3 regions of the Neobacillus sp. DFD-2R genome follow, and region 3 is predicted to be linked to each of the others. Evidence: riboswitches for the same ligand, from Rfam matches in the RefSeq annotation. Region 3 holds a riboswitch; each other region holds the start of a gene.
What was found. A riboswitch is a leader RNA that binds a small molecule or an ion and turns the genes downstream of it on or off. The one in region 3 is predicted to bind cyclic di-GMP.
Positions count from the first base shown of each region.

Region 1: another riboswitch for cyclic di-GMP. It lies ahead of AC3ANV_RS17415 (S53 family peptidase); the one in region 3 lies ahead of AC3ANV_RS23595 (anti-repressor SinI family protein).
Region 2: another riboswitch for cyclic di-GMP. It lies ahead of AC3ANV_RS02470 (anti-repressor SinI family protein); the one in region 3 lies ahead of AC3ANV_RS23595 (anti-repressor SinI family protein).

Region 1 is NZ_CM173228.1:3,482,101-3,486,766, forward strand. Features, by position in the region: gene AC3ANV_RS17410 (gamma-glutamylcyclotransferase family protein) at 1-433, opposite strand, end outside; gene AC3ANV_RS17415 (S53 family peptidase) at 670-2,859, opposite strand; cyclic di-GMP riboswitch class I at 2,923-3,020, opposite strand; gene AC3ANV_RS17420 (hypothetical protein) at 3,688-3,909, opposite strand; gene AC3ANV_RS17425 (DnaJ domain-containing protein) at 4,190-4,666, shown strand, end outside.
Region 2 is NZ_CM173228.1:504,764-509,429, reverse strand. Features, by position in the region: gene AC3ANV_RS02490 (GntR family transcriptional regulator) at 1-406, shown strand, start outside; gene AC3ANV_RS02485 (hypothetical protein) at 643-798, shown strand; gene AC3ANV_RS02480 (sigma-70 family RNA polymerase sigma factor) at 1,012-1,503, shown strand; gene AC3ANV_RS02475 (hypothetical protein) at 1,769-2,164, shown strand; cyclic di-GMP riboswitch class I at 2,316-2,399, shown strand; gene AC3ANV_RS02470 (anti-repressor SinI family protein) at 2,425-2,547, shown strand; gene AC3ANV_RS02465 (spore germination protein) at 2,554-2,673, opposite strand; gene AC3ANV_RS02460 (hypothetical protein) at 2,770-2,964, shown strand; gene AC3ANV_RS02455 (YwbE family protein) at 2,964-3,158, shown strand; gene AC3ANV_RS02450 (nuclease-related domain-containing protein) at 3,464-4,333, shown strand; gene AC3ANV_RS02445 (Rrf2 family transcriptional regulator) at 4,572-4,666, shown strand, end outside.
Region 3 is NZ_CM173228.1:4,716,398-4,721,063, reverse strand. Features, by position in the region: gene hutH (histidine ammonia-lyase) at 1-306, shown strand, start outside; gene AC3ANV_RS23610 (hypothetical protein) at 349-504, opposite strand; gene AC3ANV_RS23605 (DnaJ family domain-containing protein) at 648-1,022, shown strand; gene AC3ANV_RS23600 (LysR family transcriptional regulator) at 1,153-2,037, shown strand; cyclic di-GMP riboswitch class I at 2,696-2,784, shown strand; gene AC3ANV_RS23595 (anti-repressor SinI family protein) at 2,815-2,967, shown strand; gene AC3ANV_RS23590 (helix-turn-helix domain-containing protein) at 3,054-3,383, opposite strand; gene map (type I methionyl aminopeptidase) at 3,699-4,448, shown strand; gene AC3ANV_RS23580 (DUF1128 domain-containing protein) at 4,482-4,666, opposite strand, start outside.

The sequences.
Region 1 (4,666 bases), 1.2 Mb from region 3:
CATCATCCAAACAGCTGCCATAGGCAAAATAAAGAATGGTTTCTTGCTCTAAGAGCCGATGTAGCTTCCAATCACACGATTGGATTGGTGTCTCTAGTAAATTTTCATTATGTTCCGTTATAGTATAAAGATAAGCATCTTTTTTTCCTGTATCATAAAAAATGATTTGTTTCTTCCGATCATAAAGGTTGTTTTTACCATGTTCCTCATATTCTTCTAACTCGTCAAGTTTTTGAAGCTGCTCATCCGTTACAAGGTACAATTCACCGTAAACCATGTTTGTTGTTGATCCCTTCATAGCCGGATAGCCGAGTCCCGTATCAAAAAGGCTTCCGTTTGTCCAGGCTTGCTCAGCCACCCGTGTTGCATCCTGTAACAGCCCATGATATTTTTCATGTTTTCTTAAGGTTCCGTAAACAAACACGTAATGCATTTTGTGCATCCTGATCACTCCATTCAGAAATTGAAATTCTTCCTATTTAAGATTACTGCGGAGTCCGAAATAATCCCGCCTGATATAAAAGCTAGTGAATAAGAACCTGTTTTTTCAACAATCATGCCTGTTATCACCCGCAAGAGATCTCCGCCATGAGCGTTCCCAAAGCCAAAAATAAAAAGTGAGCAACTCCTAAATGGAGACTGCTCAACAACATAACCGTCGGATGGCAATTATTGAATCTGTAAGCTTACATCATCGACAAAAAAATCAGTTGGATTACTGGAATCGTTCGTGCCTTTAAAAGCAATTTGGATGGTTTGGCCCTTGTAATTCAGCAAATTGAAGCTGCGCTGCACCCAACCGGTTGCCGTACCGTCGTTTAGAGTTAACAAGGTTGCCAATACTGAACCACTCGTGTTACGAATTTGCGAATATAAGTAATCGTAAGGATGACTCGTTTCTGTGGTGGATACATAGGTCCAGAATGTAAGTGTCGCATTGGTTGCAGTTGAGGGAATCGTCACAGTCTGATAGATTAGATCGACGGCATTGTTGTAACCGCCCAGATACGCTGAGGAGCTCCCTGTATGCGGTCTGGTCGTATCAATCAGCTGGTACCCTCCTGAGCTCGATTCGGTCCATGGCGATTGACCGTTTTCAAAACCACCGTTTTGAATCAGCTGGATAATGTTGCCCCCACCCCCTGTTCCGCCGGAAGAACCGTTAATATCACGAATTAAGTTATACGCATCCGGTGTACCGATACCGGATGCCATATCATAACCGGACGTCGCAGGATAGTAAAGATTGCTTCCACTTGTAATATCGTGGTACGCCGGATAGACCTGCGTAGTGTTAAATGCTTTATACAATGTTAGGTTAGCCTGTCCGAGAACCCCTTTACCAAACGCTTGTGCATATTGATTATTTAAAGCGGTCAGGGCAGCCCACAAGGGAGCGGCAGCTGATGTTCCGCCGACTGTTGTCCAGGATCCTGAGCTGTAGATTGAGTATCCTGTGTTTGGATCTGCATCTGCCGAAACATCCGGGACTTGGCGCTTCCCGTTTGAATAGCTATTTTGTACACCCGGACCTGCTTGGAATGAAGGCATGGTGTAGACTGTAGAGATACCACCGCCACCGCCTGTTCGGTTAGTGCTGTTGCTCCAAACCGATTCGGAGCTGTAGGAGGAGCCGCTAAGGTTAAGGTGAGTACCGCCCACACCTGTAACATACGGATCGTTCGCAGGGCTATCGACAGACAAGGTAGAATTACCCGAGTCGTAAGCACCGTTATCACCGGAAGCAGCAAATATACTTTGCCCCTGTGCTGCGTTTTGCTGGAAAATGGTGTGTAAGCTATTCATCGTGGTACTCGAAGCTTGCTGCTCGCTGATCCCCCAGCTGACTGAGATCGATTTCGCTATGTTATCAGAAGCAATTTTTTGATACGTATCAATTAAGCCTCGATCCGTATTTGGCCCTTCATATACCTTAACTTGCGCTTTCGGAGCAACGGCATGAATAACTTCAATATCCAGTTCAACCTCGATCTCACCTTGCCCGGCAGCTCCATTATAACCGTCTACATACACGGTTGTTGGTGTCGGACTTCCGAGTCCGTAGTAATTGTCGTAGGTGCTGATATTTGAAGCCTTGTAACCGTCAAGTTCCATCAACGCTACGGTTTGCCCTGATCCTGTGTATCCGGCGCTTGCCAAAGGGCTGGCATCATATGCACCTTTTAATTCATTAGGTGTATACCCACCGGCCGGGCCGCTGCCGACTTTAGGTGTAACACTCGAATGCTTTTGTTTGTCGATGGCCGAAATTTGTCTGACTTTTGGATGTGTGTAGTGTGCTTCATTATTCAAACCTGCAATATCCGTAATAATACCTGATAATTCGGTCGGGATTGTAGGAGTCTGTTCATTTGAAAAATAGATTTGGCCTTGTGGGTTTTGGTAGTCATTAATCGTTACCGCAAACGCATCTTCCAATTGTCCCGTTGTACCGCTTGCTGTAACAAACGCATTATTGGCTGCTACACTTTCAACTTTTAACCCTTTACTTGTTAGAAAACTTTTTACATTGTTAACCGTGGTGTCTGTCGGTCCATATTGCGTTTTGAATTCCTCGGTTGAAAGAAAATGTTTGTAGTTGGGGGAAGATGGGTCATTCAGACTAGAGATAAAGGCATCTAATTTATCATTATCTCTTAATTGCAGGCCGACCGTTACTGTTACACCGGTATTGCGTTTGGTATGACCAATCTTTTTTCCGTGTTTCGCAGCCATTGGAGCGGCCCCTGATAATTTAACGGTTTTGGGCGTATCAGCATAGCTTGTACTTCCCGATATGTACAGCATTAAACTCATCATGGATACCACAGTAGTAATGAATAATTTTCTCCTCTTCATCCCTTCACCCCTCTATTATTCCAAACAAAAAATCTGCCACAGCGGCAGACTTAGGCAACCTAAAGTGGCGGCTCGACTGCCATGAAATTGACTGTTTTCAGTCATTCGTTAGGCTCGTAGCTTTGCGTCACCATTTTTCAATGGCTTTGCCTTTTCTATTTGGAATCTTGTATATGTTACTATATTTAATATATTAATCGAGAATGGCGAAAACTGTAAACAGCATTATTGTATGAAATATGAAAATTTCATTCGACAGTAGCTCCCGAAAAATCTTTAACTTTTCAATCATGTAACAAGAAAAACACCTTCTTTGATTCATCCTTATTAAAAGAATCAAGTGAAGGTGTTTTTCTTTGATTTTTGCAATTATTTTATTGTAAATGCAGGAATAAAAATTATTAAATAAATCGGAAGTTATGAAGCACCAGTCTAATCCTAAGCCTTCTCTAGCCTTTCTCTTTTTTTAAGCAAAAGTGAAAGCATCAGGAGCGTTAAGATAATCGCTGACACTAAATAAAGTGTTAATGCCACCATATCTGTTCTTAGTAAATGGTAGTCTCCGGTCGAGATAATGGCGCGAAAGCTATGTATCAGCTATTAAACATTTACAATAAATTTACAATTACCTTATACAGACTAAATACTAAACTTATATTATAATGTTATTAAATCAATTCCAGAAGGAGTTGTATTCATGCTAGAGTGGTTAACTCGTTTAGTTATTATGACAACCCTGTGCACTCTACTATGTCCTTAAACATTTAAAAGAATCTTTTTTGTCCTTTCAGCGTCCATTGGATGCTTTTTTTATTGTTTTTATCCAACCTAAATGGCCTCACCCGTTAACTGACCAACTGCATAAGCCAGGTTAGTTAGAAATTGTATTCGTATTTTTTCGTCATACAGAAAATGATCATAAAAAATTTCATTCTCGAGAATGGAGTATATGTTCGAAATATCTTCCTCTAATTTTTTCTTTTGATTCTTCGCTAGATAGTCTGATATTTGTCTTTCATAGTATTCGACAGTTCCATACAAAAAAGTCACTAATCCTCGTCCCTTCGATCAACCTAACGTAGTATTTTCCCAGAACTTCTTTATTAACAAAGATGCTTTTTACACGTAGTCAAGATGATAATAAAATGCTGAAGGACAAATCTCAACATATTCCAACAATTTTAATCAAAACGTTAAATTCGTTATGTTTGAAAATAATTTTTAATAAAAATTAAATAATCTAGTAAAACTGTAAAGTTTTATCTATGATACATTGAATTTAGTATTGTTTAAAATTAGGAAACCACGAAATACAGAGTGAGTTGAGCATATGTTAAATGTTAAAGAAGTCACGGAACAACTTCGAATAGAGGGTATAACAGATAGCGAAAATACAGTCATACGTTGGATTTTGGAAGGAAAAATAAAAGCTAAAAGGACCAAGCATTTAAATATTGACTACATAATCAATCCTGGAGATTTAGCGACGTTTATAGTAGAAAAGAAGATTGAGAAAAAGAGCAAACAATTCGGTGTTGATTTTCAACAATGGGAAAAAACGTTCGATGACAATCAAAAATTAAAAGAAGAAATCGAAGAATTAAAAAGTTCGATTCGGATTGAACAGGCCAAAGTCCGTTCATTAAAAAGAATGCTTCAAGCAGAATATGCTCTCGCAAATCCAAACCCTATTACTTATAATTCTTTATTAGGGTTAGAGGCTTCAGCGGACCAAGAATTGATAAAGAAAGAGTTTAAAAAACTACTTAAAGCCCTTCATCCTGATCGGGGTGGAGATGAACGACTT
Region 2 (4,666 bases), 1.3 Mb from region 3:
TGTTTTTCAGGTTGTTGGTGTACTGGATGCCCTAGCAGCCACATTATCTGTAGAGCATATCACAGAAGATGATATTGAACGAATGGAAGAGTTGGTTCAGAAAATCGACCTTTCCATTTCACAAAAAAATTATTCAGATTATCAAAAATACCAAAACCAATTCCATAAAGTATACATTGATAAATGTAACAACACTACTTTAATAGAGCTTCTTGATTCTTTACAAAACAGTTTTATTAGACAGATTTATTTAAGTAAAGACGAAGAAAAACTTTTTGCCGTATTAGAACAAATGAATAATGATCATAAACAAATTATCAAATACTTTACCAAAAGAGACAAAGAAAATTTAGAACACCTTATTAAGAATGAACATTGGAAAATAACTCATATAGATATGATATAGGATGAAAAGGACAAACTGTTTTCACTTGGATTTCTTAAATGACTTAAAATTTATTATAACGAATGAAAGCTATCTCCTTAATAAAAGAGGTAGCTTTTTTCCATTTTATATGCTAATTCAACCTCCCTCATTTTTAAATTCTACTAAATTAACTTTTTAGTGAGAAAGTATTTCCTACTCATAAAACAGTCGTGTTTAGCGTAGAAATATAAAACTAAATTCAAGGGGGGATTGTTGTGAATTTAATTGAAATTATCACATGGACTATAACAACGCTTTTAGGTATGACTTTACTTTTGATTTTTCATTACTTGCTTTTGCACAAAAACCGGGAGACATTACCCCTAAAAAACAGGAAAAAAGGAAAAGAAAAGGAACATCTGTTTAAATAGTTATAATCATTTTGTTATGTAAATTGCTATAAAAACGAAATTAAAATGGAAAAAACGCCCCTTTAAATTACTTTTAAATCCAAATAAGATAGCTTTTAAATGAATATCCTGATGAAAAGGGATTTTATGTGATTCGATAGAATGAGCAATTCCCGATATGGTAGTGGTACCCGGGAAAACATGGCAAAGCGCGCTTTCTGAAAGGATTCAGCCTTGGAAAGCTTTGAACAGTTAGCTCAACAATATAAACCGATGATCCATAAAATCATCAACTCGCTGCACATTTACAAAAATAAAGAAGAATTCTACCAGCACGGACTCATCGCCCTTTGGGAATCCGGCAGTCGTTTTGACCCCACTAAAGGGAATTTTACCAACTATGCCTACACATATATTAAAGGCATCCTGCTTAAGGAATTAAGTAAGGCCAATGAGGCTGAAGAAAGAAATATCTATCCTGAGGAGGAGTATTGGGAAACGATAGAGGATCTGTTTTCAGAAATTCCATTGGAAGAAGAAATCCTATTATCCTATTGCCCCACCTTGACAGAGAACCAGAGAAAATGGGTCATGTATACAGCCTTGTGTAATTTCTCTATCAAAGAGATTGCCGAAATGGAAAAGGTTTCGGTATCCGCAGTGAAAAACTGGCGCGCGGGTGCAAGGGAAAAAATGAAGGGAATGGTGAAAAGCGGGGCTTTTTAAATGAAGGAATCCAAACCAAAAACGCTCAGAATGCCTCTGGGCGTTTTTGGTTTATTGTCACTTTATGTATTTATCCGTTCCAATTTATTATTTTTTAGAATTGTCGTGTTTTACCACAATATTAGTCCATTCAGGATGAGGTTTGTCCTTGAAAACAAAGTGAAGCTCACTACTAAACTTTCATATCGTGGGGTAATACCGTTACATTTTGAAAGAATTAGCATTTCTTAATGTATATACCCTTGAAAGAAAGGAGGTTCTTAAGATGGAATTAAAACAGGAATGTATTTATTATCTTGATGCAGCGATTGAATCTCTTGAAAAAATGGAAGGATTGGTTAAGGTTAATAGATTTAAACGGGCAATCGCCGAAGAAGCTAATTTACTATATTATATTGGTCGGACACTAAATGGTATGCATCGATTACAATTCAATAATGAAGCATCAAGAGTAAATCCTCCGGAATTCCCCGAAAAAACGAGAGACCATACTAGTAAACAGCAATGCATTATTCTCATTAAACTTGCTCTTGCCCATTTAAATCATGCAAGATTACTCTTAGTTCAAGAGCAGTTTGAAGAGGCTGAAAATGAAGTAGCCTTCATTCTTACAGGCCGCATATTGCAATGCCTTGTTCGCTTATTTGACTACACCACTTAAATCGATGAGATTAAAAAACCCCTGTATATCATCAATTTACCACTTTAAAAATTCTAATAAAACGCAGAACAATGTCGAACTTTTTGGAATTTTTTTAATTCTATATACAGAACAATTATTGTAAAATTTTCTCATAAGTTTTAATACTTTAAAAAGATAAAGGCAAACCGATTGAAAGATTGGGACGCAAAGCTACAGATCTAATGTTCTTAACGAAGATGGCTGAGCTACCTAAAATAATTAATATTTTAGGAGGAAATATGGTAACTACTTTCATTGATAAAAAAGAATTAGACGAAGAATGGATAGACCTTATTTTGGAAGCTTTAAATTCCGGCATATCTGTTGCTGAAATAAAAGATTTCTTCAATCAATTTTCATGACCTTTCTTAAGGTCTTTTCTTATTTTCATATGCTTGATTTACTGAACCTGAACCGTGTGTATCCTTTGAGACACTTTTCGGAGAAACAAACAGAGAATCGCCAAATTGGACTCCCCCGCCACTCACGGTATCAATTTTTACCGGAAAACGTTGCCCTTTCACAAATAATCAAAAATAGATTATACTGGACTAACTATCCTAATTGAAAAGGAGTAATTTCCTATGACTGAAAATAATCAATCCGAAGCACCAAAAAAGAAAATCAGCTTGCAAGAAGCAATGAAGCAGCAGCTTGAAAACAAAAAGAACCAGAACGCCGCCGGTAAAGGAAAAGCGAATGCCGACCTTTCAACTAAAAAAATGAAAAGCCAGCAAACGAAAAAACCAAGCAATACGCGCAGAAAAATGGGTGTCTAATGAACGGGCAAAATCGGAAAGACATATTACCGGGCATAGCTGTTGATATTGTTTTAAAAGCGGACCAAAGAACAGGAAAGCTTACCAGAGGTATCGTAAAAGATATTCTCACCAAATCGGTCACCCATCCCCACGGTATCAAAGTCAGGCTAACAGATGGACAGATTGGACGAGTACAGAAAATTCACTCGTAAATAAAAGAACTAAAAAAGCATTAAGGATCAGTCCTTGAATGCTTTTTTAGTTGTTAACAAAAATAATTTCAAACCAGCTTTATTAGAACAGCTTTTTCAACTGCTCTTTTAACAAATATAGTATTAATTTACCATTTTTTAATTAAATTCCAATCTCTTAGTTGTTAGTTGAAAATATTGTTATAATAGACCACAGAAGGTAGATGTTCGATACACGATAATAAAGAGATATGCAGCAAAGCGACGCTTCCAGGACCTCGATTCATTGGTAACAAGAAAAATAGTGTAAATTAAGGAGAAAATAAATGACCTGGTTAATTATTTCCACGTTACTTGCTGCGTCTGTCGCTTGGTTACTATATATTGTAAAAATGGAAAAGGCTAAACAAAAAGAATTAAGAAACAGCCATTATCAAGAGTTAGCCGCTATGAAAGAATTACAAAAAGCTTCTATGGAAACGGCAGCAGCAAAATTCGATGAGCAGGCTATACTTTTGTCCGAATCATACAAACGCGAAATAGAAAAGCTGATGATCGAAAATGAAGATATACGGAAAAATTATAGAAACCGAGGGGAAATCATTACCCATCAGATTCTAGAAAATTTTAAATCTGAGTTAATTAGAAAAGGCAGTATTTCACCGGATGAAATGATGATTATGCCGAACATTTTCATCCCGGAAGAAAATGGTAGTACCCGGCAGATTGATCACCTTGTACTTTTATCAACCGGTATATACTTAATAGAAACCAAACACTGGAAAGGCCATATAGTAATGGGAGTGACAAGAAGGGGCAGCCGCAAATTTTCTTTTTTAGCAGATTTAATGGACAGCGAGGAAGAGGACACACTTATATTTGATAAAACTGAGTCGGGAGTCTTAACTGTAAAGACTTATGAAAATCCAATTCGCCAGGTTCAAAAGACAGCCGTTATCCTCTCAAATTATTTAAAAAGGCAAGATATTGAAACGTGGATAAACACCTTGGTATTTTTTAATTACGATGAAAAAGAGGTACACGATTGGCCTGATAACAGCATCGTAAAACAGTTTACGAATAAAGAGCAATTACAACAGTTTTTTATAAATGAGCTTACATCCCGAGAAAGAATATACGGAGCTTTTCAGCTTAAAAATATAAAGTATCTTATCGAAAGCGCCAATTATATTTGAAAAAATAAGATAAACAACCAAAAGCGATGAGTTTTATTCTCGTCGCTTTTACTTTAGACCCGATCATTGAAAACTGGCAATAAACCCTAAATTTTTTGTAAGTAAATCGATTACTTGTAACTAATAATTTTACCTGTAATCAATTTGGCAACACCTTTAAAAAAGCACTTTTTTAGGGTATAATAAACTTGTAATCAAATTAATTACATGGTGATATTTAGTATGGAAGGTGAAATCAATGTCTATAAGCAGCCGGTTTGCTGTTGGTATTCATATTCTTGCTCTTATTGAAATAAATAAAAGTGGAGTAAGCACGTCTGAATTTTTAGCGGG
Region 3 (4,666 bases):
GCAAATCAAGAAGATCATGTGAGCATGGGAACCATAGCTTCCAGACACGCTCATCAAATAATTCAGAATACAAGAAGAGTCCTTGCCATTGAGCTGATTTGTGCCATGCAGGCGGTCGAATTCCGTGGTATTGAAAAAATGGCTACACAAACAAAAAGATTCTATGAAAAAGGACGGGAACAAGTTCCTTCTATTAATCAAGATCGTGTTTTCTCAAAAGATATTGAAAAAGCTGCTGCGTGGCTGCAAACAATTGATTTGAATCAATATACCAAAAAATTAACGATGGAAAATGGACCTTATTAATTACAGGGGCATTATTGAAAAAAGGCGTGAATATTCACGCCTTTACTCTTCTTCCACTCGATTCTTAAAAGCCTCTTGAGTAACGATTAGTTCCTCATCTTCAATCCGTTCATGTGTTTTTTTCTCTGCCATACTGTTTTTAGGAAATTCACCCGGGTGGTTCTTGTTTTTATGATTAAAATGTTCTCCGCGTGCCAAACTCAACACTCCTTTCAGTCATCAAATGTAGAGTTCCCAATCCACTCTTATAATATTACTAATCCAAAGTATTCCATTTTATAAAAAAATAGACCTTGATATAATTAACAAAGTGAGTAACGTGAAAAAGGAGGTACAAAAAAATGGATATGTTTCACATCATCTCGGAAGATCGGATAAAAACAGCATACAAAGATGGGGAATTTGATAATCTGCCCGGTTTAGGTAAGCCCCTTCAGTTAGAGGATCTATCAGGTATTCCGGAAGAATTGCGGATGGCGTATAAATTGTTAAAAAATGCAGGATATACTCAAGAAGAAAGCCGGTTAAGGCAAGAAATGATGACGATCGAGGATTTAATTAGAAAATGCGATGATACCAATGAAAAAGAGAATCTCCAAAAGAAATTAAATGAGAAGCTTCTTCACTTTAATCGAATGATGTCAAAGAGAGGTATGAAGACTAATTCCTCTTTTTTTAAAAATTATGAGCAAAAGGTTTACAACAAATTGAAATAAAAATAGCCTAAAAACACCTATTTAGGGTGTTTTTTAATGAAAGGCGACTTTACTCTTTTTAATATTATTAGTAAAGTATAGATAAATAATTGATTATATTAAAAATATTAATAATAGCAGGAGCAATACTATGTATTATGATGCACTTAGGACATTTATCACTGTAGTAGAAGAAGGGAATTTTACAAAGGCTGCCGAAAAAAGATTAATTTCTCAGCCTAGTGTTAGTGTTCATATACAAAACCTTGAGAAGGAATTTCATACCTCACTGTTTGTCCGTTCTCCAAAGCAGCTGCAATTAACCTCAACGGGAGAACTTTTATATGAAAGGGCCAAACAAATCATACAAATATATGAAATGACTAAGGAAGAAATTTTCGAACATCATCAATCATTAACATTAGGGCTTAAGATTGGGGCAAGTTTTACAATTGGGGAATACGTCCTGCCCTCATTATTAGAGGAACTTGGAAATATCTATCCTGAAATTAAGCTGGAGGTTATCATCGGAAATACGGAGGAAATAATTGAGCATGTAAAGCTTTTTCATGTTGATATTGGTTTAATTGAAGGCCAAAGCAATGATAAAAGTCTCGAAGTATTTCCGTTTATGATAGATGAACTAAAAATCGTTGCCTCGCCCAACCATCCACTTTCTTCACAAAAAGGGGTTACTATAGAAGAACTGCAAAACCAGACTTGGATTACAAGGGAAAAAGGTTCCGGAACCCGCGCCTATTTAGAACATGTATTAAGGTCCCACGGATTAAAAACGAAAAATGTAATATCAATCAGCAGCACACAGGGAGTAAAAGAAGCAGTGATTCGTGGTTTGGGTTTTTCATTAATTTCGAAATTTGCAATTGCTAGAGAGGTCGAAAGTCAATATCTCTCGATAATTCCTCTAACGGATGACTCTTTTTTACGTAGGTTCTCCTATGCTACCTCACGATTTGTAAGTAAACAAAAAGAACTTGAAGAGTTTATTGGTTTACTGAAAACTAAATTGAGTTAACTAATTAATTTAAAAAAAGCCGGGGAAGTGGTGACCTATAAACTAGCGTCAATCTTCTCCAGCTTTTTGTTCGGATTTTTCCGGTTTACACATGCGATCAAGTAAGTACCCGAAAAATATCATAAAGCCGATAGGTATAGAGTAGTTTAACACATGTAAAAGAGTCATTACATCGTCCACTCCTTATTGTTTGAATATTAATAATATTATGATTTTTATGTTGTTTACATTATATGTTAAATGTCACAAAATAGACAAATTTAATCGTCATACTTGATGAAAAAATTATTATATTTATTTGTTATATTTAGAAACCCATGGAGTACAGGTTGTTGGTTCTCACTCATTGCAAAGGCTTATAAAAATTTCCAATAATTACACAAAAGGAGGGAATTCGACTCGGATTTCCTCTTTTTCCTATTATACTTCCTAGAATTTGTGTTAAAAACCATGATTTTGGATAATTTAACCAAGTATTTTGTAGAAATATAGAAAAATTTGTGAGAAAAAATGATTAGAATTTTTTGAAAAATTGACAAAATCTAACACCCTACTAAAAAAGGACTATATATAATGTAAATATAATTCAGGATTAAGTATTTAGCCCTATTGGTATAGAGAAATAATAAGGTATAAAGCTGAACGTAGCATTAATGGAAACAGAAAAAGGCAAACCTATTGAAAAAGAGGGACGCAAAGCCGAGGATCTAAGGTAATGTAGATTGCTATGATGGCCGGGCTGCCTGGGATACGAATTGTATTTTAGGGGGAAAAATTGTGGTGGTAGAAACTGAAAGAAAAGTAGAAAGAATGGATGAGGATTGGGTCGCATTAATTTTAGAGGCTAAAGAACTAGGAATTACGAAAGAATCAGTTCGTGATTTTCTTATGCAGCAGGATGTAAAAGAACGGTTAATTGAAAACCGATAAATTTACATACGTTAAACAAAAAAGCATTCTACAAATAATGTAAATATTTGTAGAATGCTTTCTTCTTTTGTAAGCATAATCATGACTTATTGGTTGTTATTCTGGTTAATACGCCACTTATTAAATTCAAGGAAATCACGAAATTGTTCCTTGGATACTCCGGAATTCATTGCTTCTTTGACAAGATTCATCCAATCGCTGTCCAAATCCTCTTTATTGATTTGTTCAAGTATTAAATTCTCTACAGGGACGCTTAAAACCGAGGAAATCTTTTCAAGAACTTGAATAGAAGGATTACTTTGCAGGTTTCTTTCCATTGCACTTAAATAAGATTTAGCGACCCCTGCTTGATCAGCAAGCTCAGAAAGTGACATTTTTTTTTCTAATCGTAATTTTTTTATACGTTCACCGATCATTGAGTTTCACACACCCATTTTTATTAATATATATACGATAATTTTAACAAAAAGAATGAAGAAGTTCCATATTACGAACGGAGTATTTTGACAAAAAAACGAAATTAAGTATCGATAAATCAATAAGATGTTATAAATCACATGAAAAAGCTGCAATTAGATACAGTTGCTTGGAAAAATTATTAGATAGCGATAATATAAAGAGAGTGTTTCCAATACTCTAATATAGTATTAAAGTTCGTAAGCTAAAGATGATCTTCCACGAACTAAAACGCTTATAATACATAAAAATAATTAAAAAAGGCTGGGAAGAAAATGATAGTACTTAAATCACAACGAGAAATTGAAGCCATGAAAAAAGCAGGAGAAATCCTTGCTGCTTGCCATAAAGAAATAGCCAAATTAATTAAACCCGGCATTACAACCTGGGAAATTGAAGAATTTGTTGAAAAGTTTTTGAGAGAAAATCAGGCTACCCCGCAACAAAAAGGCTATAAAGGCTATGAATTTGCAACCTGTGCAAGTATAAATGATGAAATATGCCACGGATTCCCACGAAAGGAACCGTTAAAAGAGGGCGATATTGTTACGATTGATATGGTTGTAAATTACAATGGTGCATTGGCTGATTCTGCTTGGTCTTATGCAGTTGGAAATGTTACTGAACAAACGGACCATTTATTAAAGGTGACAAAAGAGGCATTGTATAAGGGAATAGAACAATCAGTAGTAGGAAACCGAATTGGAGATATCGGTCATGCCATTCAAGTTTACGTTGAAAGCGAAGGACTATCAGTCGTTCGTGATTTTATAGGCCACGGAATTGGGGCTGTGATTCATGAGAAGCCTGATGTTCCCCATTACGGTCTGCCTGGGAAAGGGCCAAGGATCAAGGAAGGAATGGTTTTTACTATTGAACCGATGGTCAACATCGGAAGGTACCAAACAAAAATGGATGACAACGGTTGGACAGCCAGAACCATTGACGGTAAATATTCAGCGCAATATGAGCACACGATTGCCATCACAAAAGATGGCCCGATCATTTTAACAGAACAAAGATAAGAAAAGGAGGATGACCCATATGAGTCATCCTCTTTATTTTTTGCGCAGATTTCCTAGCTCTTCAGCCAGGGCTTGCATTTCACTTGGACTAAAAGAATTTTTTCTTACTACCATTTCATAGATTTCTTTTAATTCTTCATACATTTCCTCATCAAAGTGGGAAGGTTTAATAGCACCAAAATTTAAAACCTTTAATTTTTCTTTTATTTGTTCAATCA